Regions from separate parts of the Streptomyces violaceoruber genome, predicted to be linked through region 1. Evidence: riboswitches for the same ligand, from Rfam matches in the RefSeq annotation. Region 1 holds a riboswitch; the other holds the start of a gene.

Region 1 (14,328 bases):
GACGGCGCCGACCTGGCGCTGCAGCAGGCCCTTCCTGATGGGGAAGTGCTTCTGCAACCCGGTCACCTTGAGCAGGGTCTCGCCGGGGGCCGCACCCTTGGTGAGGGTGGCGGCCCCGGCGGACGTGCTCTCGGTGCCGTCGCTCTGCGCGGGGATGGCCACCGCTTCGTCCTTGGCTTCGTCGCTCACAGCTTCGGCGCAATCTCTTCGGTCCAGATACGCTCCCGCTGCTCCTGCGACATGTGGCAGGCGGCCCAGTGCTTGCTGCCGACCTCGGTCAGCTCGGGGCGGACCGTGCGGGTGACGTCGTCCTTGGGCACGTCGGCGTACGGGCAGCGCGGGTTGAAGGCGCAGCCGGACGGGAGGTTGATGAGGGAGGGCGGCGAGCCCTTGACCGGGATGAGGCGTTCCTGCTGGTCGCGGTCGAGCCGCGGCATCGAGCCGAGCAGACCCCAGGTGTAGGGGTGCCGGGGCTCGTAGAACACCTTCTCGGCCGGACCGCGCTCCACGCACCGGCCGCCGTACATCACCAGGAGGTCGTCGGCCAGCTCGGCGACGACGCCCAGGTCGTGGGTGATGACGATGACCGCGGAGCCGAACTCCTTCTGCAGGTCCCGGATGAGGTCGAGGATCTGCGCCTGGACGGTGACGTCCAGGGCGGTGGTCGGCTCGTCCGCGATGAGCAGCTCGGGGTTGTTCACCAGCGACATCGCGATCATCGCGCGCTGGCGCATACCGCCGGAGAACTCGTGCGGGTAGCTGTCCACCCGCTTGTCCGGCTGCGGGATGCCGACCCGGTCGAGCATCTCGACCGCGCGCCGCTTGGCGGTCTTCTTGTCCACCTTGTGGTGGATGCGGTACGCCTCCACGATCTGCTGGCCGATCGTGTAGTACGGGTGCAGCGCGGACAGCGGGTCCTGGAAGATCATCGCCATCTCGCGGCCGCGCAGCTTGCGCACGTGGTCGGGGTCGGCGGACAGCAGCTCGGTGCCGTCCAGCCAGATCTCGCCCGATATCCGCGCCTTGCGCTTGCCGTACTGGCCGGCGGTGTGCAGGCCCATGATGCCGAGCGAGGTCACCGACTTGCCGGAGCCGGACTCGCCCACGATGCCGAGGGTCTTGCCCTTCTCCAGCTGGAAGGAGAGCCCGTCCACGGACTTGACCAGGCCGTCGTCGGTCGGGAAGTGGACCTTGAGGTCGCGTACTTCCAGGAAGGCGGTCGGCGCGGGCGAGCTGCCGGTGGGCTCGCCCACCGCTGCCCCGCTCTTGCTCAGTTCGGTCATGCGAGCCTCACTCGGGGGTCGATCACGGCGTACAGGATGTCCACCACGAGGTTGGCGATCAGCACCGCGAGAGAAGTGATCAGGACGACGCCCAGGATGAAGGGCAGGTCGTGGTTCTTGATCGCGTCCAGCACCTTCTGGCCGAGGCCGGGGAGGCTGAACGTGGTCTCGGTCAGGATCGCGCCGCCCATCAGGGCGCCGAGGTCCATGCCGAGCATGGTGAGCAGGGGGGTCAGGGTCGATCGCATCGCGTGCTTGCTGATGACGACCTGTTCCTTGAGTCCCTTGGCCCGCGCGGTGCGGATGTAGTCCTCGCCGAGGATCTCCAGCATGGTGGCGCGGGTGATCCGGGCGTACATCGCGGCGTACAGGAAGGCCAGGGTGATCCAGGGCAGGATCATGCCGCCGAGCCATCCGGTGAGGCTGTCCTCGAGCGGTACGAACTCGCCGTCGATCCAGCCGAGGCCGTAGGAGAAGATCGCCAGGCTCAGCAGACCGGTGAAGTAGATGGGGAGGGAGACACCCGCCAGGGCGACGACCATGGCGCCGCGGTCCCACAGCGTGCCGCGCTTGAGGGCGGAGAGCACACCGGCGGCCACGCCGAAGATCAGCCACAGCACGGCGGCACCGAGCGCGAGAGCCAGGGTCACCGGGAAACGCTCGGTCAGCACCGGCCAGACCGACTGCTCGGTCTTGAAGGAGTAGCCGAAGCAGGGCGCGGCGCAGTGGGTCACGTCGCCGCCGGCCGCGTAGGTGCGACCCGCGAAGATGCCCTTGAAGAACTCCCAGGCCTGGACGAAGACCGGGTCGCCCAGACCCAGCTTCTCCCGCACACCCTCGACGGCGGCGGGGTCCGCCTGCTTGCCGACGAAGTTCAGGGCGATGTCGACCCCGGCCCACTTGGGGACGAGGAAGAAGATGCAGAAGACCACCAGGATGATGACCACGAGCATCACTGCGGCGGCGAACAGCCGCCTGATGAGGTAAGCGAGCACGGGTTGCGGCCCGCTGCGTCCCGCGGGCCGCCGGAGGTTGTCCGGCGGCCCGCGGTCACGCCGCGCCGGCCTTCACCTGCCTTTCGTGCCGTACGGCGGGTGTACCGGTTACTTCTTGGGGTTCTTCAGACCGATGTTCACGAAGTCGTACATACCGCTGTAGGCGTCGGTGGTGTACACGTTCGCGATGTTGCTGGAGCGCCAGTTGATGAACTTCTCGAAGACGAAGGGCAGGTAGTACGCGCCCTCCATCACCTTGTGGTTGATCTCCGTGGCGATCTGCTTCTTGCCCGCGTCGTCCTTGGCCGTCAGGTAGTCGGCGAAGAGACCGTCGATCTTCGGGTCGTCGATCATCGCGAAGTTGTTGTTCGCGCTGTCGAGGATGTAGTCGCTGTGCCACAGCGGCAGACCGTAGCCCTGCACGGACGGGAAGTCCGGGCCCCAGCCCATGATGATGATGCCGTAGCCCTTCTTCTGCACGTTCGAGGGGCTGCCGATGACGCTGGCGTACTGCGAGCCGTCGTACTGGTCGATCTCGACGTCGATGCCGACCTTCTTCAGCGAGGCCTGGAGGGACTCGGCGGTGGCGACCTCGACCGGCTTGTTGTTGCGGACCGCGATGGTGGTCTTGAAGCCGTTCGGCTGGTTGCAGGCCTTCAGCTCTTCCTTGGCCTTCTCGACGTTGCCCTTCTTGTTGGCACCGGACATCTCGTACGGGTCGTACTTCTGACCCTCGGAGCCCGGGACGGCGGGCGGCAGCATGTTGGTGCCGATGTCACCGCCGGCGACCGGGCCGCCGCGCGCGGTCTGCAGGGAGACGTGGTCGGCCCCGTAGAGCACGGCCTTGCGGCAGTGGATGTTGTCGAACGGCTTCACGTTCTGCGGGAAGGCCGCGTACCGGATGTAACCCGAGACCGGGTTGTCCAGGTTGGCCTTGTGCTCCTTCAGGGCGGTGGTGCGGCCCTGCGGGGACAGACCGGTCTGCGCCAGGTCGATGTCGTAGTCGCCGGCGATGAGGCGGGCGTCCATGTCGTTGGCGTTGGTGAAGAACTTGATCGTGATCTTGTCCGGGTACGCCTTGCGGACCGGGTCCGACGCCTGCTTCCACTCGGTGTTGCGGACCAGGGTCAGGTCCTTGCCGGGGTTGTAGGACTCGAACTTGTACGGACCCGAGGAGAACGGGTGCAGGCCGTACTTGGACTTGGTGTCCTTGTCCTGGCGGACCGGGGACGCCGAGGTCAGCGCGAGCATCTCCTCGAAGTCCGAGTTGGCCTGCGGCAGGTGGAAGACGATGGTCTTGTCGTCCGGCGTCTCGATCGCCTTCAGACCGAGCTTGTCCTTGGACGTGTCCTTGTACGGGCCCTGGTACTCACCCTTGGGGTCGAGCACCTCCTTGAGGTACGTCGGGCCGCCGGACAGCACGTCCTGCGCCCAGACGCGCTCGATGCCGTACTTGACGTCCTTGGAGGTGATCGGCTTGCCGTCCTCCCAGGTGACGCCGTCACGCAGGGTGTACGTGTAGGTCTTGCCGTCCTCCGAGACCTTGGCGACGTCGGTGGCGAGGTCGGGGGTGGTCTCGGCGCCGGCGGCACCCGGCTCGGTCTTGTTCGTGACCAGCTGGCGGCTGTAGTAGCGGGAGAAGTCCCACATGAAGCCGTAGTAGCCGCGCGTGGTGTCCCACGAGTCGGCGTCCTGCGTGCTGGCGAACTTCAGCGTGCCGCCCTTCTTGGCCTCGGAGGCCTGGGCGACCTTGTTGTTGGCCGCGTCGTAGCCGGCCGCGCCGTTCTTCGAACCGCCGCCGCTGTCGTCGTCGCCGCCTCCGCCGCACGCCGCCGTGGTCAGCAGCGCGGCGACCACTGCGGCAGCGGCCAAAGCCTGCTTGCGCCGCCCTGAGGTGCGTTGGGTAGTCACGATCTCGGATCCTCCGGATTAGATGAGAGACCCCGTGCAGGTGCCACGGGTCGCTTTGCGGTACGGCAGGGTCAGCGGGACCCCTTCGGGTCCAGCGCGTCGCGCACGCCGTCACCGAAGAGGTTGAAGGCAAGAACGGTGATGAAGATCGCCACACCGGGGACCACCATGTACATGGGGTCCGACTTGTAGTAGTCGATCGCGCTCGAGAGCATCTGCCCCCACGACGACGTGGGCGGCTTGACGCCCACACCCAGGAAGCTGAGCGCCGCCTCGGTGAGGATGTTGGTGGGGATCATCATCGTCGTGTACACGATGATCGGCGCCACCAGGTTGGGCAGCAGTTCCTTGAACAGGATGTAGAACCGTCCGGCCCCCAGCGACCGGGCCGCCTCGACGTACTCCCGTTCACGCATCGAGAGTGTCTGACCGCGGACCACGCGACCGATGTAGGGCCAGCCGAAGAAGCCGATGACCACGATCATCATGAGCAGGCGCACGCCCGTGCCGCTCAGTCCGAGCATGTTGTCCGGCATGACGGAGACCAGGGCGATGATGAAGAGCAGCTGCGGGAAGGCCAGCAGGCCGTCCATGATGCGGCAGATGAGGGAGTCGACCCAGCCGCCGAAGAAGCCCGCGAGGACCCCGAGGACGGTGCCGAGGACCACGGCGACCATCGCGGACAGGAAGCCGACCAGCAGCGAGATCCGGGCGCCGTGGACGATACGGGCGAAGATGTCGCGGCCGTTGACCGGCTCCACGCCGAGCCAGTGCTCGCCGCCGAGGCCGCCCAGGGAACCCGTGGGGGTACCGAACAGCGGGTCGATCATGTCCTCGTTGTACGCGTTGGGGTCCTGCCCGTAGAGCGAGGTGATCAAGGGCGCGAACACGGCGACCACGATGAGGACCAGCACGACGATGCCGCCCGCGAGGGCCAGCTTGTCCCGCTTCAGGCGCTCCCAGGCGATCCGGCCCAGGGAACGCCCTTGTACCGACTTGGCCTCGGCGCCGGCGACCGCCGCTTCCTCTGCCGCACTCGGGGCCGCTTCCGCGGTCGGCTCGTGCAATGGTGCCGTCATCTGGCAGGGACCCCTCTCAACCGGCGGTAGCCGGCCCGCACTTGCCGCTGTAGCGGCGTGATCAGTCCGTCGTACAAAGAGGCGAGCATCCACCCCTTGTTGCGGGAGTCTTCAACGCTTTGGCGATCTGTAGCCAGACTTGACGGGGAATGGATGCGCAACCGTGATGCTGTTTGAGGTGTTCCGTTATCCGGACAGTGGGTAACGGGGGCCGGACGCGGGCGAGTTGGGACATCAGGGACAAGGTGGCGCTTTGCGTCCTCATCTACGCGCGAAGATCGCCTCTTCCGACAGGGAGAAGGACCCCGCCGCCGTCAGTACCGGCTACCGGCCGGAGGGTATCCGTACCCGCCCGCCGGCGCCTGGGCGGGGGCCGGCGCGTGGGCCTCGCGGTCGTAGAACGGGCGCGCGTTGGCGCGCAGCCACAGGGCGACCGGGTCGTGGGCGTCGGTCATCGCCACCGTCGACACCGGCAGCCCGTCCGGCACCGCGCCGACGGACTGCTGCATCATCGCGCGCACCGCGTCGACGGCCGGCGGGGAGGTGTCGTACACGTCCAGGCCGATGGCGAGGTACGGCGCTCCGAGCGCCGGCTGCACCCAGGCGCGGCGCAGCGCGCGGACCGCCGGGGTGCGGTGGGCGTTCTGTGCGAGCAGGGCGTAGAACTGGGGGATCTCGATGGCCGGTTCGGACAGCCGCAGGGGCCCGGCGGGATGGCGGTCCAGGCCGGAGGCGATGCGGCGCAGGTCGAGCCAGGGGATGCCGACGCCGCCGCCGGGGGCGTGCGGATTGAGCCACAGGCCGTAGTGGTCCGGGTACAGGGCGCGGGCCGCCTCCAGGCCGTCGACCACTTCGTACGACCGGTTCCAGCCGCTGGCCGAGAGCTCCTGGGCGGAGGTCACACAGGGCGCGTAGCCGTAGCCCTCGACCTCCATGTTCCCGTACTGGGCGTCCGGGGAGCCGGCCTGGCCGTGCCACAGCAGCATCCAGACCTGGCCGGAAGTGGGGGTGGCGAGGGCGCGCAGCAGGGCCTCGTAGGCGTCGTAGCGCCCGGGCGTCACCTGGCGCAGCATGTGCTCGACCTGTCCGGTCGTGGTGCCGCTGGCGCTCACGCGTATCGCCCCTTCGAGAAGTTCCCCCGGTGTGGGGACCAGCTTAAGGCTCCGCCGGGTGCGGGGGGCCTATGAGCTCGGGGTGTGCTGTCGTCGTGCGGCTGCGGGTACGTCGTGGCTTGTCGCGCCCGCGCGGCGGAGCCGCACATGTCACGGCCCCGCGCCCCCGAAGGGGCGCTCGCCCGGGCCCGCGTCTACAAGTCCCGGTCGTAGAAGGGCCTGACCCTCTCCCGCATCCAGTCGCAGACCGGGTCCTGGGCTGCTTCCAGGAGGACCAGGTTGACCTGGTACTTCAGGGGGGACTTGGCGAGGGCCCGGCCGAGGGCGTCCAGGGGCAGGGTGCGGGCGTCGCCCTCCCAGTGGGTCAGTTCGACGCCGACGAACAGGACCGGGTCGGCGGTCTCGACGGCGGCCAGGCAGCGGCGCGCGCTGCGTACGACGCCGGTGGCGGCGAACTCGGCGGAGGCCGCGGCCAGGAAGTCCACCGGATCGTCCTGCCAGTCCGGCTCGAAGAGACGGACCCGGCCGCCGGAGGAGGGCCCGTCCAGCGGGGTGCGCCCGGCCCGGCACAGCTCGGCCACGGCGGGCGGCGGCAGCGGGATGCCGACCACGCCCTCCGGGTTCACCGCGATGCCGACCTGCGGTGGCAGGCCGCGGGCGAACTCCGCGGCGGGGGCGATGGTGTACGCCATGTGCGCGCCCGCGACCTGGCGGAGCTGCTCCTCCGAGCTGAACACCGGCACGTAGGCCTGGCCGTCGATCTCCAGCGAGGGCAGGTCGAGGGGGCCGCTGTGCGGGCCGCCGCCGTTCGGCAGGGGGACCCACAGGAAGCTGCGGCCGAGGACCTCCACGATCCGGCCACCGGCCGACGGGATGCCGAGGGAGGCGGACAGCACCTCCTCCAGCTCGTTGCCGGGCCACCCGCCGTGCGGGTGGGGGTGCGTCTGTGCCGGGAAGTCCATCTGCCTACCTACCGCCTGCCTGGTACCGCCGTTCGTGGCTGAAAGGCTAACCCGTTCGGCCCCGGAGCCCTACCGTGCGTCACCCCGTGAAGGCGATCCGCCGCAGGGTGTCGGCCGCCGCCCGGTCGAGGACGACCGCCGAGGAGCAGCCCGCGGGCAGGGTGCCTTCGGTCACCGCGCGCAGCAGGCGGGAGTTGGCCGCGCGGTGCCGCAGGAACGCGTACCGCGAGACGCCCCGGCCGCGCTCGCGCTGGCCGGCCAGGGCCTCGCCGGGAGCGACGTCGAGGAGCAGCAGGTGCAGGGTGCCGTCCCGGCGGCGGGCCTCGCGGGCCAGCCAGCCGCGCACCCAGGCCTGGGTGCCGCAGTCGTGCACGACGACGCCCTCGCCGGAGCGCAGCGCGCGGCGCAGTCCGGCGTAGTGGGCGAGGCGGACGAAGGGGCGGTAGAGCGTGTACGGCAGGAGGCGCGGCACTCGGCGGTCCCAGCGGTCGCGGGTGTCCTGGGAGTCGATGCGGCCGCCGCGCACGGTGCGCCGCATCAGCGTGGACTTGCCGCTGCCGGGCAGGCCGGTGATCACCACCAGGTCCCGGGGTCCGAAGAGCAGGGCGTGCGGGCTGCGGCCGTCGCGGTCCCTCAGGTCGCGGACGACGGGTGCGGTCAGTGGGGCGCATGCCTCGGGTGCCGGGGCGGCCGGCTGCTTGGGCAGCGCGAGTCCCGAGGTCGTGGCGTACGCCGTGGTCCTGTTCACCGTGATCGTCCTCCCCTGGGGCGGTACACGAGTACCTCCCCGTCGAGTGTAAAGAGAAGGTAATGCGCGGGTCTCGCGTTTTCGTTCGCTTACTGCCACAAGCCGGTTACAGATCACGGTCTGCCACGGATCGCCCGGGCGTGCAATGATGGCGGCGCCAACTGCATACCGGCCGTTTGAATCCGCGCGGGAGAGTCCCCGGCCGCGCCGGGGCGCCGAAGGAGCAAGTCCCTCCCTTGAATCTCTCAGGCACCGTTACCGCGCGGGCGAGGCACATCTGAAAAGCGGACCGCCCCCGACGGCGGTCCCACCCAAGGTGCAAGCCCTGATCGCCGTACTCCGGTGGCCGTGGCGAACCTCTCAGGTTCCGATGACAGATGGGGAGGACCGACCTCGCCCCGTCCTGTCCTGGGAGACGACCGACCGATGAGCAGTACCGAACTGCGCCGTACCGCGCTCGATGCCACGCATCGCGCGCTGGGCGCGACGATGACCGACTTCGCCGGCTGGGACATGCCGCTGCGCTACGGCTCCGAGCGCGAGGAGCACGTCGCGGTGCGCACCCGCGCCGGTCTCTTCGACCTGTCGCACATGGGTGAGATCACCGTCACCGGCCCGCAGGCGGCCGAGCTGCTGAACTTCGCGCTGGTCGGCAACATCGGCACCGTGAAGCCGGGCCGGGCGCGCTACACCATGATCTGCCGCGAGGACGGCGGCATCCTGGACGACCTGATCGTCTATCGGCTCGAAGAGGCCGAGTACATGGTCGTCGCCAACGCCTCCAACGCCCAGGTCGTCCTGGACGCGCTGACCGAGCGGGCGGCCGGGTTCGACGCCGAGGTGCGCGACGACCGCGACGCCTACGCGCTGCTCGCCGTGCAGGGCCCCGAGTCCCCGGGCATCCTCGCGTCGCTCACCGACGCCGATCTGGACGGCCTGAAGTACTACGCCGGTCTGCCCGGAACGGTCGCCGGCGTCCCGGCGCTGATCGCGCGCACCGGCTACACCGGCGAGGACGGCTTCGAGCTGTTCGTGAAGCCGGAGCACGCCGTCGGGCTGTGGCAGGCGCTGACCGGGGCGGGCGAGGCCGCGGGGCTGATCCCGTGCGGTCTGTCCTGCCGGGACACGCTCCGCCTGGAGGCGGGCATGCCGCTGTACGGCAACGAGCTGTCGACCGCGCTGACGCCGTTCGACGCCGGTCTGGGCCGGGTGGTGAAGTTCGAGAAGGAGGGCGACTTCGTCGGGCGCGCCGCGCTGACCGAGGCCGCCGAGCGCGCCGCTTCCCGGCCGCCCCGCGTCCTGGTCGGCCTGGTCGCCGAGGGCCGCCGGGTCCCGCGCTCCGGGTACCGGGTCGTCGCGGGCGGCGAGGTGATCGGCGAGGTCACCTCCGGCGCTCCGTCCCCGACGCTGGGCAAGCCGATCGCCATGGCGTACGTCGACCCCGCACACGCGGCCCCGGGCACCGAGGGCGTGGGCGTGGACATCCGGGGCAGCCACGAGCCGTACGAGGTCGTGGCGCTGCCGTTCTACAAGCGCCAGAAGTAGACAGAAGCAGACAGTGGACACGGGGCGCCGCCCCTCCGCGGCAGCCCCCGGGTCACGCGAGTCACTCATCCCTCCCTCGTCACCCCCTTCACCAGCCACTTCCTCGCGTACAGGAGAATTCAGGCCATGAGCAACCCCCAGCAGCTGCGCTACAGCAAGGAGCACGAGTGGCTGTCGGGCGCCGAGGACGGCGTCTCGACGGTCGGCATCACGGAGCACGCGGCCAACGCGCTCGGTGACGTCGTCTTCGTGCAGCTCCCCGAGGTCGGCGACTCGGTGACCGCGGGCGAGACCTGCGGCGAACTGGAGTCGACCAAGTCCGTCTCCGACCTGTACTCCCCCGTCTCCGGTGAGATCACCGAGGTCAACGAGGACGTCGTCAACGACCCGTCGCTGGTGAACAGCGCCCCCTTCGAGGGCGGCTGGCTGTTCAAGGTGCGGGTCACGGACGAGCCGGCCGACCTGCTCTCCGCCGACGAGTACACCGCCTTCGCCGGCGCCTGAGGAGTCACGATCGCATGTCGCTTCTGAACACACCCCTGCACGAGCTGGACCCGGACGTCGCCGCCGCCGTCGACGCCGAGCTGGACCGCCAGCAGTCCACCCTCGAGATGATCGCGTCGGAGAACTTCGCCCCGGTCGCGGTCATGGAGGCCCAGGGCTCGGTCCTCACCAACAAGTACGCCGAGGGCTACCCCGGCCGCCGCTACTACGGCGGCTGCGAGCACGTCGACGTGATCGAGCAGATCGCCATCGACCGGGTCAAGGCGCTCTTCGGCGCCGAGCACGCCAACGTGCAGCCGCACTCGGGCGCCCAGGCCAACGCGGCCGCGATGTTCGCGCTGCTCAAGCCCGGCGACACGATCATGGGTCTGAACCTCGCCCACGGCGGGCACCTGACCCACGGCATGAAGATCAACTTCTCCGGCAAGCTCTACAACGTGGTCCCCTACCACGTCGGCGACGACGGCCAGGTCGACATGGCCGAGGTGGAGCGCCTGGCCAAGGAGACCAAGCCGAAGCTGATCGTGGCGGGCTGGTCGGCCTACCCGCGTCAGCTGGACTTCGCCGCGTTCCGCAAGGTCGCGGACGAGGTCGGCGCGTACCTGATGGTCGACATGGCGCACTTCGCCGGTCTGGTCGCGGCGGGCCTGCACCCGAACCCGGTCCCGCACGCCCACGTCGTCACCACGACCACCCACAAGACGCTGGGCGGTCCGCGCGGCGGTGTGATCCTCTCCACGGCCGAGCTGGCCAAGAAGATCAACTCCGCCGTCTTCCCCGGTCAGCAGGGTGGCCCGCTGGAGCACGTGGTGGCCGCCAAGGCCGTCGCCTTCAAGGTCGCCGCGAGCGAGGACTTCAAGGAGCGCCAGGGCCGTACGCTGGAGGGTGCCCGCATCCTGGCCGAGCGCCTGGTGCGGGACGACGCGAAGGCCGCGGGCGTCTCCGTCCTGACCGGCGGCACGGACGTCCACCTGGTCCTGGTGGACCTGCGCGACTCCGAGCTGGACGGACAGCAGGCCGAGGACCGCCTCCACGAGGTCGGCATCACGGTCAACCGCAACGCCGTCCCGAACGACCCGCGCCCGCCGATGGTGACCTCCGGTCTGCGCATCGGTACGCCGGCCCTGGCGACCCGCGGCTTCACCGCCGAGGACTTCGCCGAGGTCGCGGACGTGATCGCCGAGGCGCTGAAGCCGTCCTACGACGCGGAGGCCCTCAAGGCCCGGGTGAAGACCCTGGCCGACAAGCACCCGCTGTACCCGGGTCTGAACAAGTAGACACCACACCTCCGGGTGGGGCGCCGCGTCCGCCACAAGCGGCCCGTCGCCCCACCCGGAGTGCCCCACCCTCTGCACCACCCCCGTTCTGAGGAGTCCCCGTGGCCATCTCGGTCTTCGACCTGTTCTCGATCGGCATCGGCCCGTCGAGCTCGCACACGGTCGGCCCGATGCGCGCGGCCCGCATGTTCGCCCGCCGCCTGCGCAACGAGGAGCTGCTGGACTCCGTCGCCTCGGTCCGCGTCGAGCTGTACGGCTCGCTCGGCGCCACCGGCCACGGCCACGGCACCCCCAAGGCGGTGCTGCTCGGCCTGGAGGGCGACTCACCGCGCACGGTGGACGTGGAGAGCGCCGACGACCGCGTCGAGACGATCAAATCCTCCGGCCGGATCAGCCTCCTCGGCGATCACGAGATCGCCTTCGCCTACGACGACGACATGGTCCTGCACCGCCGCAAGGCCCTTCCCTACCACGCCAACGGCATGACGCTGTGGGCGTACGACGCCGAGGGCGCCGAGGTGCTGACCAAGACCTACTACTCGGTCGGCGGCGGCTTCGTCGTCGACGAGGACGCGGTCGGCGCCGACCGCATAGTTCTGGACGACACCGTCCTGAAGTACCCCTTCCGCACCGGCGACGAGCTGCTGCGCCTGGCCCGCGAGACGGGCCTGTCCATCTCCGCCCTGATGCTGGAGAACGAGCGGGCCTGGCGCGACGAGGACGAGATCCGCGAGGGCCTGCTGGAGATCTGGCGCGTGATGCGTGCGTGTGTGGAGCGCGGCATGACCCGCGAGGGCATCCTGCCGGGCGGCCTGAAGGTCCGCCGCCGCGCCGCGAACACCGCGCGCAAGCTGCGCTCCGAGGGCGACCCGCAGGCCCTGGCCATGGAGTGGATCACGCTCTACGCGATGGCCGTGAACGAGGAGAACGCGGCCGGCGGCCGGGTCGTCACCGCCCCGACCAACGGCGCGGCCGGCATCATCCCCGCGGTCCTGCACTACTACGTGAACTTCGTGCCCGGCGCCGACGAGGACGGCGTGGTCCGCTTCCTCCTCGCCGCCGGCGCCATCGGCATGCTCTTCAAGGAGAACGCCTCCATCTCCGGCGCCGAGGTCGGCTGCCAGGGCGAGGTCGGCTCGGCCTGCTCGATGGCGGCCGGCGCCCTCGCCGAGGTTCTCGGCGGCACCCCGGAGCAGGTGGAGAACGCCGCCGAGATCGGCATGGAGCACAACCTCGGCCTCACCTGCGACCCCGTCGGCGGTCTGGTCCAGATCCCCTGCATCGAGCGCAACGGCATGGCCGCGGTCAAGGCGGTCACCGCGGCCCGGATGGCGATGCGCGGCGACGGCTCGCACAAGGTCTCCCTCGACAAGGTCATCAAGACCATGAAGGAGACCGGCGCCGACATGTCGGTCAAGTACAAGGAGACGGCGCGGGGCGGGCTCGCGGTCAACATCATCGAGTGCTGAGCGGCGCCCCGGGTCGGAGAGGAGGCGGGTGTCTCACATCGTGACACCCGCTTTCCGAAAAGCAAGACGGCTGAGATCGTTGCGGAGTACATGTTTCGCACGTGAAAGATCTGGCCATGCCCGCACCAGCTTCCGTCCCCGCACCGCAGACGCCGGTCAATCCCCGGTCGCGGGTCCTCGTCGCCAGCCTCATGGGGACGACGATCGAGTTCTACGACTTCTACATCTACGCGACCGCCGCCGTCCTCGTCTTCCCGAAGCTCTTCTTCCCGAGCAGTGACCCCACCACGGCGCTGCTGTCGTCGTTCGCGGTCTTCGGCGCCGCGATGGTCGCCCGGCCGATCGGCGCCGTCTTCTTCGGGCACCTCGGTGACCGGCTCGGCCGCAAGAAGACGCTGGTCGTCTCGCTGCTCACCATGGGCATCGCCACCTTCCTCATCGGCGCACTGCCCACCTACGCGCAGGCCGGCTGGGTCGCCACCGCGCTGCTCGTGCTGATGCGGCTCGCCCAGGGCTTCGCGCTCGGCGGCGAGTGGAGCGGGGCCGCGCTGGTCGCGACCGAGAACGCGCCCCGCGGCAAGCGGGCCCTGTGGGGGACCTTCCCCCAACTCGGCGCGCCGCTCGGCTTCATCATCGGCAACGGCCTGTTCCTGATCATCGGGGCGCTGCTGCCCTCCGAGAGCGGTGCCGACCCCACGCAGCCGTCCGAGGCCTTCGCGAACTGGGGCTGGCGCATCCCGTTCCTGTTCTCCGCCGTGATGGTCGCGATCGGCCTGTGGGTGCGCTCACGGCTCGTCGAGTCGACGGTGTTCACCCGGACCCGCGAGGCCGGGAAGGTGCGGAAGCTTCCGCTGGCCACCGTGGTCCAGGGCCACTGGAAGCAGCTGGTCCTGGGCACGTTCATCATGCTGGCGACGTACGTGCTCTTCTACCTCATGACCACGTTCTCGCTGAGCTACGGGCGCGCCGCCAAGGACGCCGACGTGCCGGGACTGGGCTACAGCTACACCACGTTCGTCCTGATGATGATCTTCGGCGTGCTGTTCTTCGCCGTGTTCACCCTGGTCTCCGGCCCGCTCGCCGACCGGTACGGACGCCGCGCCACCCTGGTCTGGATCACCGTCGCCATCGTGGTCTTCGGGCTGCTCTGGGTGCCGCTGATCGACATGGGCACGCTCGGCGTGGTGCTCTGGCTGGTGCTCGGCTTCACGCTGATGGGCATGACCTTCGGCCCGATGGGCGCCCTGCTGCCGGAGCTGTTCCCGACGAGTGTGCGCTACACCGGGTCGGGCATCTCGTACAACGTCAGCTCGATCCTCGGCGCGGCCGTCGCCCCCTTCATAGCGGTGGCGCTGTGGGAGGCCGGTGACGGGTCGCCGTGGCTGGTCGGCGTGTACCTCTCGGCGATGGCCGTGCTGACGCTGGCCGCCCTCCTGCTCTCCA
Region 2 (14,328 bases), 4.4 Mb from region 1:
GTTAAGGCTCCCAGTAGACGACTGGGTTGATAGGCCGGATCTGGAAGCACCGTGAGGTGTGGAGGTGACCGGTACTAATAGGCCGAGGGCTTGTCCTCAGTTGCTCGCGTCCACTGTGTTGGTTCTGAAACCACGAACAACCCCATGTGCCACACATGGTGCGGTTGAGTGTTTCATAGTGTTTCGGTGGTCATAGCGTAGGGGAAACGCCCGGTTACATTTCGAACCCGGAAGCTAAGCCTTACAGCGCCGATGGTACTGCAGGGGGGACCCTGTGGGAGAGTAGGACGCCGCCGAACTCCTTTTAGAGCTCTGGCTCTTGGGCATTCAGCCCGAGAGCCAGAGCTTTTTTGCGTTGAGGTAAGGTCAGTGAGCATCATTGGCTCGTTTCCCCCAGGAGGCCCCCGCGTGGAGGTCCAGGAGACCCGCGTGCAGACCGACCGGGTCCTCACCATCCCGAACATCCTCAGCATGGCGCGCCTGGCCGGCGTGCCTCTGTTCCTGTGGCTCATCCTGCGGCCCGAGTTCGGCGGCCCGCAGAGCGACGGCTGGGCGCTGTTGGTGCTGGCCCTGAGCGGGGTCAGCGACTACCTGGACGGAAAGCTCGCACGGCGCTGGAATCAGATCAGCAGCCTTGGCCGGCTCCTGGACCCGGCGGCCGACCGCCTCTATATCCTCTCCACGCTGGTGGGTCTCACCTGGCGCGAGATTCTCCCGCTCTGGTTGACCCTTGTACTGCTTGCCAGGGAAGCGATGCTGCTGGTGATGGTGGGCATCCTCCGGCGGCACGGCTATCCTCCGCCGCAGGTGAACTTCCTGGGCAAGGCCGCCACCTTCAACCTCATGTACGCCTTCCCCCTGCTTCTGCTGAGCGACGGCAGCGGATGGATCGCGTCACTGGCCGCAGTTTTCGGATGGGCGTTCGCCGGATGGGGTACAACCCTGTATTGGTGGGCAGGTGTTCTCTACGTGGTGCAGGTCCGCCGCCTGGTTCGTGCGGACGTCGCAGCCGATTGAACTCGCCGATTGTGCGGTCCCGGTGGCCGGATGGCCCCCGCTGGAAAAGTGCGGGACCCTGGACGGGTGAAGTCGGCTAAACCGTGGTCTCTCAGAGGAGGACGCTTCCGACATGAAGGCCGTCGTGATGGCTGGAGGCGAAGGCACACGCCTTCGTCCCATGACCTCGAGCATGCCCAAGCCGCTCCTGCCGGTGGTCAACCGGCCGATCATGGAGCATGTTCTTCGGCTGCTCAAAAGGCATGGGCTCAACGAGACCGTCGTGACCGTCCAGTTCCTGGCCTCACTGGTCAAGAACTACTTCGGTGACGGCGAGGAGCTCGGAATGGAGCTCACCTATGCCAACGAGGAGAAGCCACTCGGTACCGCCGGAAGCGTCAAGAACGCCGAGGAGGCATTGAAGGACGATGCCTTCCTCGTCATTTCCGGCGATGCCCTGACCGACTTCGACCTCACCGATCTGATCAACTTCCACAAGGAAAAGGGCTCGCTCGTCACCGTGTGTCTGACGCGCGTGCCCAACCCGCTGGAATTCGGTATCACCATCGTCGACGAAGAGGGCAAGGTCGAGCGCTTCCTGGAGAAGCCGACCTGGGGCCAGGTCTTCTCGGACACCGTGAACACCGGGATCTACGTCATGGAGCCCGAGGTCTTCAACTATGTCGACCCCGATGTGCCCGTGGACTGGTCCGGTGACGTCTTCCCGCAGTTGATGAAGGAAGGCAAGCCCATCTACGGCTATGTCGCCGAGGGCTACTGGGAGGACGTCGGTACCCATGAGAGCTATGTGAAGGCCCAGGCCGACGTTCTGGAACGCAAGGTCGACGTCGACATCGACGGCTTCGAGATCTCGCCCGGCGTCTGGGTGGCCGAGGGTGCGGAGGTGCATCCCGACGCGGTGCTGCGCGGACCCCTCTACGTCGGCGACTACGCGAAGGTCGAGGCCGGCGCGGAGATCCGCGAACACACGGTGATCGGGTCCAACGTCGTCGTCAAGAGCGGCGCCTTCCTGCACAAGGCCGTGGTCGCCGACAACGTGTACGTCGGCCCGCACAGCAATCTGCGCGGCTGTGTGGTCGGCAAGAACACCGACATCATGCGCGCCGCGCGGATCGAGGACGGCGCGGTCATCGGCGACGAATGCCTGGTCGGTGAAGAATCGATCATCCAGGGCAATGTGCGGGTCTACCCGTTCAAGACCATCGAGGCAGGCGCGTTCGTCAACACCTCGGTGATCTGGGAGTCCCGCGGGCAGGCGCATCTCTTCGGTGCGCGCGGGGTCTCCGGCATCCTCAACGTGGAGATCACCCCGGAGCTGGCCGTGCGGCTGGCCGGTGCGTACGCGACGACCCTGAAGAAGGGGTCCACCGTCACCACGGCCCGTGACCACTCCCGTGGCGCCCGGGCGCTGAAGCGGGCGGTGATCTCCGCGCTGCAGGCCAGCGCCATCGACGTACGCGACCTGGAGAACGTACCCCTGCCCGTGGCGCGGCAGCAGACCGCGCGGGGCAGCGCCGGCGGGATCATGATCCGGACCACCCTCGGGGTGCCGGACTCCGTCGACATCATGTTCTTCGACGGCCAGGGGGCCGACCTCTCGCAGGGCAGCCAGCGAAAGCTGGACCGGGTCTTCGCGCGCCAGGAGTACCGGCGGGCGTTCCCCGGCGAGATCGGGGACCTGCACTTCCCGTCCAGCGTGTTCGACTCCTACACCGGGTCCCTGCTGCGCAACGTCGACATCACCGGCATCGCGGAGTCCGGGCTCAAGGTGGTCGTCGACGCCTCCAACGGCAGCGCGGGACTGGTGCTGCCGAGCCTGCTCGGGAAGCTCGGCGTCGACTCCCTGACGATCAATCCCGGTCTCGACGAGGCCAGGCCCACCGAGTCGGCCGACATGCGGCGGTCCGGTCTGGTGCGCCTCGGGGAGATCGTGGCGTCCTCGCGGGCCGCGTTCGGCGTGCGGTTCGACCCCGTCGGTGAACGGCTGTCGCTCGTCGACGAGAAGGGCCGCATCATCGAGGACGACCGGGCGCTGCTGGTGATGCTCGACCTGATCGCGGCCGAGCGGCGCAGCGGCCGGGTGGCGCTCCCGGTGACCACCACCAGGATCGCCGAGCAGGTCGCCGCGTACCACGGCACGCAGGTCGAGTGGACGACCACCTCCCCGGACGATCTGACGCGGGTGGGGGGCGAGGAAGGCGCGATCTTCGGCGGAGACGGCAAGGGCGGCTTCATCGTCCCCGAGTTCAGCAGTGTGTACGACGGCACGGCGGCCTTCGTACGGCTGATCGGACTGGTCGCGCGCACGCAGCTCACGCTGAGCCAGATCGACGCGCGGATCCCGCGGGCCCACGTCCTCAAGCGCGATCTGGCCACTCCGTGGGCGGTCAAGGGCCTGGTGATGCGGCGGGTCGTCGAGGCGGCCGGAGACCGGTTCGTGGACACCACGGACGGGGTGCGGGTGGTCGAGACCGACGGGCGCTGGGTGATGGTCCTGCCCGACCCCGCGGAGGCGGTCACCCATCTGTGGGCGGAGGGCCCCGACGACGCCTCCGCACAGGCGCTGCTGGACGAGTGGGCCGCGGTGGTGGACAGCGCGGGCCGCTGAGAACACACCGCACGCGCGCGTGCCGGACACGTGTCCTCAAGGGGGCCGGTCCGGCACGCCGGTGGGGCCGTTCGGAGGTAGTGGCGGTGGCGTGCGACGATGTGCGGCATGCCGCAGCCACCCCCCGTTCGGAGCACACCCGGGCGGCCCGCGCGCCCGGACGCGTCCATGTCGCTGCTCACGAACGTCATGGACCACAGCCTCGACGACGGGTACGCCGAGGCCGCCGCGCGGAAGCAGACCGACGGCAGCGGGGGCATGCCCAGGACGCTGCGTGCCAAGCTGGGCCTGGCGGCCGGTCTGGTCCTCGCGGCCCTGGTCGTGACGGTCGGAGCGGCCCAGGCACGGGTCGCCGCTCCCGTCGTGGCCAAGGAGCGTGAGGAACTGGTCGACCGCATAGAGGGGGAGACCTCGGCGGCCGACGAGCTGGAGAAGAGCGTCGACGAGCTGCGCGACGACGTGGACGCCCGCCGGCGCGAGGCGCTGGAGAAGAGCGGCGACGGCGACCGGTCCGACCTGGTGGGGATCCTGTCGGGCGCGGTGGAGGTGCACGGCCCCGGCGTGAAGCTCGTGGTGAACGATGCCAAGGACGTCGCCACGGGGGCCGACGGGCAGCCGCGTGACACCTCCGGGTTCTCCGACACGGGGCGGGTGCGGGACCGGGACATGCAGCGCGTGGTGAACGGGCTGTGGGAGTCGGGCGCCGAGGCGATCTCCGTCAACGGGCAGCGGCTGACCGCGCTGTCGGCGATCAGGGCCGCCGGTGACGCGATACTGGTCGACAACAGGCCGCTGGTGCCGCCGTACACGGTGCTCGCGGTGGGGGACGGCGAGCGGCTGAGCAGGGGATTCCAGGACAGTGCGGACGGGCTGTACCTGCATGCCCTGGAGGAGAGCTACGGCATCCGGACCGCCATCTCCGTCGCGGACGACCTCAAGCTGCCGGCCGCACCGAGTGTGATCGTACGTACAGCACAGCCGATAACCGAGAAGGGCACATCGTGATCGCCGTACTGGGCCTCGTCGTGGGAGTCGTGGCCGGATTGCTGGTCCGGCCCGAGGTGCCGGCGGCCGTGGAGCCGTATCTGCCGATCGCCGTCGTGGCGGCGCTGGACGCCGTGTTCGGCGGGCTGAGGGCCATGCTCGACGGCATCTTCGACGACAAGGTCTTCGTGGTGTCGTTCCTGTCGAACGTGGTCGTGGCCGCACTGATCGTGTTCCTGGGCGACAAGTTGGGCGTCGGAGCCCAGCTGTCCACCGGGGTCGTGGTGGTCCTCGGCATCCGTATCTTCTCCAACGCCGCGGCGATCCGACGCCACGTCTTCCGGGCGTGAGGCCGATGAGCGACGACGAGCAGCCGGCGAACAGGCTGCGCAAGGAGCTGCCGGACGAGGTGCCGCCGTCGCGGTCCCCGTCGGCGGACGACCCCGCGGGCGGCCTCCCGGGGGCCGCGCGGGGGGAGCGGAACGGAGTGACCGGCAGGCAGCGGCTTCTGAAGGGGCTGTGGCCGCCGCGCCTGACGCGGGCCCAACTGATCGTCGCCCTGCTCCTGTTCGGGCTCGGGTTCGGTCTCGCGGTGCAGGTGGCGTCCAACAGTGACAGCGACAGCGCGCTGCGGGGTGCCCGCCAGGAGGATCTGGTCCGCATCCTGGATGAACTGGACGACCGTACTCAGCGTCTTGAAGACGAGAAGCAGGGACTCGAGAAGCAGCGCGACGAGCTGGAGAACAGCTCCGACCAGGCGGAGGAGGCCCGCAAGCAGACGCTCGAGAAGGAGCGGCAACTGGGCATCCTCGCGGGCACCGTGGCCGCGCAGGGGCCCGGCATCACGGTGACCATCGAGGACACGAAGGGGACGGTCGAGGCGGACATGCTGCTCGACGCCGTCCAGGAGCTGCGCGCGGCGGGTGCGGAGGCGATCCAGGTGAACGGCGTACGGGTGGTGGCAGGCACGTATCTCGCGGACGCCGGCAACTCCGTCACCGTCGACGGGAACAAGATCAACGCGCCCTATCGTTTCCAGGTCATCGGCAAGCCGCAGGACCTCGAACCGGCTCTCAACATTCCTGGAGGAGTGGTGCAGACTCTGGAGAAGGAACAGGCCACCGTTACTGTTGAGCGGTCGAGCAAGATCGTCGTGGACGCCTTGCGAGCGGCGGAGCGGCCTGACTACGCTCGGTCGTCCTCCCAGTGAACCGGCGGTGCATGGGGGGCGTCCGGCGAGGGCATGAGGTTGCGGGGGGTCGGCGCACCGATTGGGTGGTGCGTGGTGGAAACTGTCTGGTGGAGACGGACGTTGTGAAGGTGTCCGGGTCGGCCAGTGCGTTCAGTAAGGGTTCGTCCTGCCCCACGGGCGGGTCTGTTTCGGTCAAGGGGAATCGCCCGTGAAGTTGTTTGCGAAGTTGTTCGGCAAGAGCGCGCGAGAGGGCAGCGGCGACAACGCGACCGCCCGCCATCGCGCACAGCCCGACGCGGAGGGCCGACGCCCGATGTACCGGGACCAGGTGGGTGGTCCCGGCGCGCCGTCTGTTGACCCTGCTCAGTCCGGCGGCATAGGTTTCGGCCAGCCCTCGGCCCCGGGTGGAGGGTTCACCCCCGACCCGTACGCGTCGAACGCCCCGGCGGGGCAGTCGCGGCAGGAGGATCCGTCCATGTCGGCCCTGGTCTGTACGAGGTGCGGCAACCGCAACGCGGAGAACAGCCGTTTCTGCTCCAACTGCGGTGCTCCGCTGCGGCCCGGTGCGGTCCCGGAGCGTGCGTCCGAGACGACCTCCACCATCTCCATCTCCGGTCTGGAGGCCTACGACGCCGAGGTCACCGGCCAGACGGCGATGCCGGCGCTCTCTCCCGAGGCGCAGGCGGCCGTGGACGCGCTGCCGCTGGGCTCCGCCCTCCTGGTCGTGCGCCGCGGTCCGAACTCGGGCAGCCGCTTCCTGCTGGACGGCGAGCTGACCACCGCCGGGCGTCATCCGCAGAGCGACATCTTCCTGGACGACGTGACGGTCTCGCGCCGGCACGTGGAGTTCCGCCGCAGTCCGGACGGTTCCTTCACGGTCGCCGACGTCGGCAGCCTGAACGGCACCTACGTCAACCGGGAGCGCATCGACCAGGTCGCCCTGTCGAACGGTGACGAGGTGCAGATCGGCAAGTACCGGCTGGTGTTCTACGCGAGCCAGCGGGGTTACTGACCCGCCCCCGGGCCGCCCGCCCGGGGAACCTTCAGGGAAGGTCCATGTTTCAAACACCGAGCGGCGGTGCCGGGCAAGGCGCCGCCGCCGCGGACAGTGGGCTGATGAGCATCGGCGCAGTGCTGAACGCGCTGCGTGACGAGTTCCCCGACATCACCATCTCCAAGATCCGTTTCCTGGAGTCGGAGGGCCTCGTCGAGCCGCGACGGACCCCGGCCGGGTATCGCAAGTTCGGCGCGCACGACGTCGAGCGCCTCGGCCAGGTGCTGCGCATGCAGCGGGACCACTATCTGCCGCTCAAGGTGATCCGTGAGCATCTGGACGCCGTGGAGCGCGGCGAGGCCGTGGCGCTGCCGAGGGTCGGCCGGCAGCGGGACGGCGAGGCGGCCGCGCCCGAGCCCGCCGAGGGCCCGACGGTGGCCCGGATCGGGCGGGACGAGCTGCTCGCCACGGCCGGGATCGGCGAGCAGGAGCTGAAGGAGTGGGAGTCGTACGGACTCCTCGTCCCGCTGCCCGACGGCGCGTACGACGCCGAGGCGGTCACCGTGGCGTCGCTGGTGGTGCAGCTGGGGCGGTTCGGGATCGAGCCGCGGCACCTGCGGGTGATGAAGGCCGCCGCCGACCGCGAGGCCGGGCTCGTGGACCAGGTGGTGGCTCCGCTGAAGCGCCACCGCAACCCTCAGACCAGGGCACACGCGGAAGCCCGCACCAAGGAGCTGGCGGGACTCGCGGTGAAACTGCACGCGGCGCTGGTGCAGACCGCTCTGGGCGTGCGGCTGCCCTGAAACGGGCGGGCCGGGGACCCGGATCGCCCACCCGATCCCGGCCCGACTACCCAAACGTCCCGGGCACGGCCTAGGGTTGCTGTGTGAACGAGCTCGATGTCGTAGGTGTCCGGGTCGAGATGCCCTCCAACCAGCCGATCGTGCTGCTGCGCGAGGTGGGCGGCGACCGTTACCTTCCCATCTGGATCGGACCGGGGGAGGCGACGGCGATCGCCTTCGCCCAGCAGGGCATGGCTCCCGCACGGCCGCTGACCCACGACCTCTTCAAGGACGTGCTGGAAGCCGTCGGCCAGGAGCTCTCCGAAGTACGCATCACCGACCTGCGCGACGGGGTCTTCTATGCCGAGCTGGTCTTCGCGAGCGGGGTCGAGGTCAGCGCCAGGCCGTCCGACGCCATAGCGCTGGCCCTGCGTACCGGTACGCCGATCTACGGCAGCGACACGGTCCTCGACGACGCCGGTATCGCCATTCCGGACGAGCAGGAGGACGAGGTGGAGAAGTTCCGCGAGTTCCTCGACCAGATCTCGCCGGAGGACTTCGGGACCAGCAATCAGTGAGACGCGGGCCCGTACGGGCACATCCGGCTAGCCTTTCCCGGGATCGGACACGGGAAACCACTCGTAGGGTGATTATCACTCGGCGTGCCGAGTGTGGCGATCGTTGACGCACCCTTGGTGACTGCCTACCTTCGAGGAGGCAGGTCAAGGACGGAGGTCGGCGTGAGAATCAGCGGCGACGGTACGGTTGGGGGTGGCCCCGGGCACAGCTTCGGGGCAGGTGGTCCGTACCCTCCCCCGGGCTCCCGGCTTCGCGCAGGCGCGGGCCACGCCCAGCACGGTGTTGCGGCCGATCCCGGTCCGCAGCGACCGGCAGCGGTGCCGACCAGCGGAGGGGCGACGTCCATGGCGTCCGAGCAGATCGGCTACCGCGGGCCGACGGCCTGCGCGGCCGCCGGCATCACCTACCGGCAACTGGACTACTGGGCCCGCACGGGCCTCGTCGAGCCCAGTGTGCGGCCCGCGCACGGTTCCGGGACGCAGCGGTTGTACAGCTTCCGCGACGTGGTCGTGCTGAAGATCGTCAAACGCTTCCTCGACACCGGTGTGTCCCTGCAGAACATCCGCACCGCCGTCCAGCACCTCAGGGAGCGCGGCTTTCGCGACCTGGAGCGGATGACGCTGATGAGCGACGGCGCCACCGTCCACGAGTGCACCTCGCCCGAGGAGGTGCACGCCCTGCTCCAGGGCGGGCAGGGCATCTTCGGGATCGCCGTCGGCGTGGTCTGGCGGGACGTGGAGAGCGCGCTGTCCCAGCTGCACGGCGAGCGGATCGACACGGGGGAGACCCTGGTCGGACACAATCCGGCCGACGAACTGGCCCGGCGGCGGAACAACCGGGCGGTCTGATCCCGCCGCGCCCCGGGGCCGTCCGGTGAGGGCATTGTCAGTGGCGTAGGGCAGCATCGGAGATGTGAGAACCGCGCCCACGATCCTGCATCTCGACATGGACGCCTTCTTCGCCTCGGTGGAGCAGGCGTCCAAGCCGAGCCTGCGTGGGAAGGCCGTCGTGGTGGGCGGCCTCGGACCGCGCGGCGTGGTCGCCACCTGCTCGTACGAGGCGCGGGTGTTCGGGGTGCACTCCGCGATGCCGATGGGCCAGGCCCGCCGGCTCGCGCCGCACGCCGCCTACCTCGTGCCGCGCTTCGAGCTCTACCGGTCGATCAGCGAGCAGGTGATGCGGCTGCTGCGGGAGCTGTCGCCGCTGGTCGAGCCGCTGAGCCTGGACGAGGCCTTCGTGGACCTGGACGCCGGCGGGGCGGCCCGGGACGCGGAGACGGCGCGACTGGCCGGGACGAAGCTGCGCACGGACATCCGCACCGTCACCGGCCTCACCGGGTCCGTGGGCCTCGCCGCCTCCAAGATGCTCGCCAAGATCGCCTCGGAGGCGGCCAAGCCCGACGGACTGGTGCTCATCCCGCCGGGGACCGAGCGCGCCATGCTGGAGCCGATGACGGTGCGGACGCTGCCCGGGGTGGGACCGGCCACGGGAGACCACCTGCGGCGGGCCGGGATCACCACGGTCGGCGAGATCGCCGAGGCGGGCGAGGACGAGCTGGTGCGGCTGCTGGGCAAGGCGCACGGCCACGCCCTGTACGCCATGGCGCTGGCGCGGGACGAGCGGCCGGTGGTGGCCGAGCGGGAGACCAAGTCGGTGTCGGTCGAGGACACCTACGACGTGGACATCCACGACCGGGTGCGGGTCGGCGTCGAGGTGGGGCGGCTGGCGGACCGGTGCGTGCGGCGGCTGCGCGCCTCCGGACTGTCCGGGCGGACCATCGTGCTCAAGGTGCGCAGATACGACTTCTCCACGCTCACGCGCTCCGAGACCCTGCGCGGCCCCACCGACGACCCCGCGGTGGTGCGGGAGGCGGCGGCCAGACTGCTGGACTCGGTGGACACCACGGGCGGCGTGCGGCTGCTCGGGGTGGGTGTCAGCGGGCTCGCCGACTACACGCAGGAGGACCTGTTCGCGCAGGCGGCAGGGGACCGGGCGGAGGAACCGGCCGAGGAGCCCGGGACCGAGCCCGCCGAGGCGCACAGCCCCTCGCCCGCCGAGCGCCGGTGGCCGTCGGGGCACGACGTGCGGCACACGGAGCTGGGGCACGGCTGGGTCCAGGGCAGCGGTCTCGGACGGGTCACCGTGCGCTTCGAGACGCCGTACTCGGGGGTCGGGCGGGTGCGGACCTTCCTGGTGGACGACCCGGAGCTGACACCGGCGGATCCACTGCCGCTGGTCGCCGACACGGAGGGCGGGGCGGGTCAGCCCTCGTCGGGCCCCTTGCCCTTGCCGGCCAGCTTGCCGAAGTCGTGGTCGGGAGGCGGGGGAGCGGCCGCCACGTCCAGGCCGTAGTGGTGGTAGAGCTGGAGCTCCTGTTCCGGCGAGAGGTGGCGGCCGACACCGAAGTCGGGCGCCTCCTTGATCAGGGCCCGGTCGAAGGGCACGCGCAGGGCGCCGTCGACCAGCTCGCTGGGCTCCAGCGGGACGAAGGCGTCCCTGCTGAAGAGGCCGGTCCGTATCGCCGCCCACTCGGGGACGCCGGTGGCATCGTCGAGGTAGACCTCGTCCACGGTGCCGATCCTGCTGCCGTCGCGGTCGAACGCCTTGCGGCCGATCAGGTTCCGCGGATCGATGTCAGTACGCACGGGGCCCTCCACTTGATCGCACCACTGGGCCGGACTGGGGTCGCACACCAGCCGCCTAATCATCCGTAAGTACTACAAAACGGCACAAATGCCCGGTCGGCCACTCGAAGTCCGTGCGGCGACCTCGCTGGTACGCTGGCAAACGGCTGCTGACCCCGCGCGGGAGAGTCCTCCGGACATCACCGGAGGCGCCGAAGGAGCAAATCCTCCCCGGAATCTCTCAGGCTCACGTACCGCACGGACGAGGTCACTCTGGAAAGCAGGGCGGGTGTCGACGGCTTCCGCTCTCACCGACGGTGAAAGCCGGGCAGAGCTCCAGGGCTCGCCCGGTGAAGCTCTCAGGTTGAGATGACAGAGGGGGAGGCCGTCCGGGTACCCGCGCCGTGGTGCCCCTCGAAGGTCGTCAGACCAGGAGGCCTCCGCAATGACCGCCCATCGCACTCCGCTCTCCGAACTCGAACAGGCCATGCCCTTCGAGCAGCGCCACATCGGCCCCGACCACGAGGCCCGGGCCAAGATGCTCGCGCAGGTCGGTTACGGTTCGCTCGACGAACTGACGGCCGCCGCGGTGCCGGATGTGATCAAGAACGCCGACGCGCTGGACCTGCCGGGCGCGCGCTCCGAGGCCGAGGTGCTGGCCGAGCTGCGCTCCCTGGCCGACCGCAACCAGGTCCTCGACTCCATGATCGGCCTCGGTTACTACGGCACCTTCACCCCGCCGGTGATCCTGCGCAACGTCATGGAGAACCCGTCCTGGTACACGGCGTACACGCCCTACCAGCCGGAGATCTCCCAGGGCCGTCTCGAAGCCCTGCTGAACTTCCAGACGATGGTCGCCGAGCTGACCGGCCTGCCCACCTCCGGCGCCTCGCTGCTCGACGAGGGCACCGCCGCCGCCGAGGCGATGGCCCTCTCCCGGCGCATGGGCAAGAACAAGAAGGGCCTGTTCCTGGTCGACGCGGACGCCCTGCCGCAGACCGTCGCCGTGATACGGACCCGCGCCGAGCCGACCGGCGTCGAGGTCGTCGTCGCCGACCTGAGCGAGGGCATCCCGGCCGAGATCGCCGAGCGCGAGATCAACGGCGTCCTGCTCCAGTACCCGGGCGCCTCCGGAGCCGTCCGCGACATCAAGCCGGTGATCGACCGGGCGCACGAGCTGGGCGCGCTCGTCACCGTCGCCGCCGACCTGCTCGCCCTCACCCTGCTCACCTCGCCCGGCGAGCTGGGCGCGGACATCGCGGTGGGCACCACCCAGCGCTTCGGCGTGCCGATGGGCTTCGGCGGACCGCACGCCGGCTACATGGCGGTGCACGAGAAGTTCGCCCGCAGCCTCCCCGGCCGCCTGGTCGGCGTCTCCGTCGACGCCGACGGCAACAAGGCCTACCGCCTGGCTCTGCAGACCCGCGAGCAGCACATCCGCCGCGAGAAGGCCACCAGCAACATCTGCACCGCGCAGGTGCTGCTCGCCGTCATGGCCGGCATGTACGCCGTCTACCACGGCCCCGAGGGCCTGCGGGCCATCGCCCGCCGAACCCACCGGTACGCCACGATCACCGCCGCCGGCCTCGCCGCTGGCGGCGTCGAGATCGTCCACGGCTCCTACTTCGACACCGTCACCGCGCGGGTGCCCGGCCGGGCCGCCGGGATCGTGCACGCCGCCCGCGAGAACGGCATCAACCTGCGGCTCGTCGACGCCGACCACGTGTCGTTCGCCTGCGACGAGACCACCACGCGCGCCCAGGTCGGCGGCGTGTGGCACGCTTTCGGCGTGGAGGGCGACATCGAGTCGCTGGACGCGGAGGCCGGGGAGACGCTGCCCGAGGCGCTGCTGCGCACCGACGACTTCCTCACCCATCCCGTCTTCCACCAGCACCGCTCCGAGACCGCGATGCTGCGCTACCTGCGCCGCCTCGCCGACCGGGACTACGCGCTGGACCGCGGCATGATCCCGCTGGGCTCCTGCACCATGAAGCTCAACGCGACCACCGAGATGGAGCCGGTCACCTGGCCCGAGTTCGGCGCGCTGCACCCCTTCGCGCCCGCCGAGCAGGCGCAGGGCTACCTCACCCTCATCCGCGAGCTGGAGGAGCGGCTCGCCGAGGTCACCGGGTACGACAAGGTCTCGCTCCAGCCGAACGCCGGGTCGCAGGGCGAGTTCGCGGGCCTGCTCGCCGTACGCGGCTACCACCGGGCCAACGGCGACGAGCAGCGCACCGTCTGCCTCATCCCGTCCTCGGCGCACGGCACCAACGCCGCCAGCGCCGTGATGGCCGGCATGAAGGTCGTCGTCGTCAAGACCGCCGAGGACGGCGAGATCGACGTCGAGGACCTGCGCGCCAAGATCGACAAGCACCGCGACGAGCTGGCCGTGCTGATGATCACCTACCCGTCCACGCACGGCGTGTTCGAGGAGCACGTCGCCGACATCTGCGCGCAGGTGCACGACGCGGGCGGCCAGGTCTACGTGGACGGCGCCAACCTCAACGCCCTGGTCGGCCTCGCCAAGCCCGGCCACTTCGGCGGCGACGTCTCCCACCTGAACCTGCACAAGACGTTCTGCATCCCGCACGGCGGCGGCGGCCCCGGCGTGGGCCCCGTCGGCGTACGGTCGCACCTGGCGCCGTACCTGCCCAACCACCCGCTGCAGCCCGCGGCCGGTCCGCAGACGGGCGTCGGCCCGATCTCGGCGGCGCCGTGGGGCTCGGCCGGCATCCTGCCGATCTCCTGGTCCTACGTCCGCCTGATGGGCGGCGAGGGCCTCAAGCGCGCCACGCAGGTCGCCGTGCTGTCCGCCAACTACATCGCCAAGCGCCTGGAGCCGCACTTCCCGGTGCTCTACAACGGCCCCGGCGGGCTGGTCGCGCACGAGTGCATCATCGACCTGCGCCCGCTGACCAAGGCCACCGGCGTGAGCGTCGACGACGTCGCCAAGCGGCTGATCGACTACGGTTTCCACGCGCCGACGATGTCCTTCCCGGTGGCCGGCACGCTGATGATCGAGCCGACCGAGTCCGAGGACCTGGCCGAGCTGGACCGGTTCTGCGAGGCGATGATCGCCATCCGCGCGGAGATCGAGAAGGTCGGCTCCGGCGCCTGGCCCGCCGACGACAACCCGCTGCGCGGCGCCCCGCACACCGCGGACGCGCTCGGCGGTGAGTGGGACCACGCGTACACCCGCGAGGAGGCCGTCTTCCCGGCCGGGGTGTCCGCCGCCGACAAGTACTGGCCGCCGGTGCGCCGCATCGACCAGGCCTACGGCGACCGGAACCTGGTCTGCTCCTGCCCGCCGCTGGACGCGTACGAGGACTGAGTCCCGCCAAGAAGGTGAGGGAGGCCCCGCCCGGGCCCGCGGTGTCCGGGCGGGGCCTTTCGGCGTCTCAGGCCGTGGCGAGCGACACCTCCGTCGACTTGACCAGCGCGACGACGGGAGTCCCCACGGACAGTCCCAGGTCGTCGGCGGCCTGCCGGGTGACGGCCGCGGTCAGCTCGGCGCCCTCGACGGCGACCGCGACCGTGGCCATCGCGGC

What was found. Region 1 has a riboswitch for glycine ahead of gcvT (glycine cleavage system aminomethyltransferase GcvT). Riboswitches for the same ligand answer to the same signal wherever they lie in the genome.
Region 2: another riboswitch for glycine. It lies ahead of gcvP (aminomethyl-transferring glycine dehydrogenase); the one in region 1 lies ahead of gcvT (glycine cleavage system aminomethyltransferase GcvT).

The regions. Positions count from the first base shown of each region.
Region 1 covers NZ_CP137734.1:2,584,369-2,598,696, forward strand. The annotation lists gene R2E43_RS11145 (ABC transporter ATP-binding protein) at 1-162, opposite strand, end outside; gene R2E43_RS11150 (ABC transporter ATP-binding protein) at 186-1,283, opposite strand; gene R2E43_RS11155 (ABC transporter permease) at 1,280-2,278, opposite strand; gene R2E43_RS11160 (ABC transporter substrate-binding protein) at 2,387-4,189, opposite strand; gene R2E43_RS11165 (ABC transporter permease) at 4,261-5,268, opposite strand; gene R2E43_RS11170 (enhanced serine sensitivity protein SseB C-terminal domain-containing protein) at 5,583-6,380, opposite strand; gene R2E43_RS11175 (enhanced serine sensitivity protein SseB) at 6,575-7,342, opposite strand; gene R2E43_RS11180 (AAA family ATPase) at 7,422-8,090, opposite strand; glycine riboswitch at 8,268-8,361, shown strand; glycine riboswitch at 8,362-8,477, shown strand; gene gcvT (glycine cleavage system aminomethyltransferase GcvT) at 8,517-9,635, shown strand; gene gcvH (glycine cleavage system protein GcvH) at 9,762-10,139, shown strand; gene glyA (serine hydroxymethyltransferase) at 10,154-11,416, shown strand; gene R2E43_RS11200 (L-serine ammonia-lyase) at 11,518-12,885, shown strand; gene R2E43_RS11205 (MFS transporter) at 13,002-14,328, shown strand, end outside.
Region 2 covers NZ_CP137734.1:7,031,440-7,045,767, forward strand. The annotation lists rRNA gene R2E43_RS31495 (23S ribosomal RNA) at 1-98, shown strand, start outside; rRNA gene rrf (5S ribosomal RNA) at 183-299, shown strand; gene R2E43_RS31505 (CDP-alcohol phosphatidyltransferase family protein) at 409-1,017, shown strand; gene R2E43_RS31510 (mannose-1-phosphate guanyltransferase) at 1,130-3,625, shown strand; gene R2E43_RS31515 (DUF881 domain-containing protein) at 3,725-4,630, shown strand; gene R2E43_RS31520 (small basic family protein) at 4,627-4,959, shown strand; gene R2E43_RS31525 (DUF881 domain-containing protein) at 4,965-5,819, shown strand; gene R2E43_RS31530 (FHA domain-containing protein) at 5,968-6,813, shown strand; gene ftsR (transcriptional regulator FtsR) at 6,858-7,598, shown strand; gene R2E43_RS31540 (bifunctional nuclease family protein) at 7,682-8,155, shown strand; gene R2E43_RS31545 (MerR family transcriptional regulator) at 8,318-9,004, shown strand; gene R2E43_RS31550 (DNA polymerase IV) at 9,069-10,508, shown strand; gene R2E43_RS31555 (PRC-barrel domain-containing protein) at 10,418-10,801, opposite strand; glycine riboswitch at 10,952-11,047, shown strand; gene gcvP (aminomethyl-transferring glycine dehydrogenase) at 11,226-14,111, shown strand; gene R2E43_RS31565 (TOBE domain-containing protein) at 14,179-14,328, opposite strand, start outside.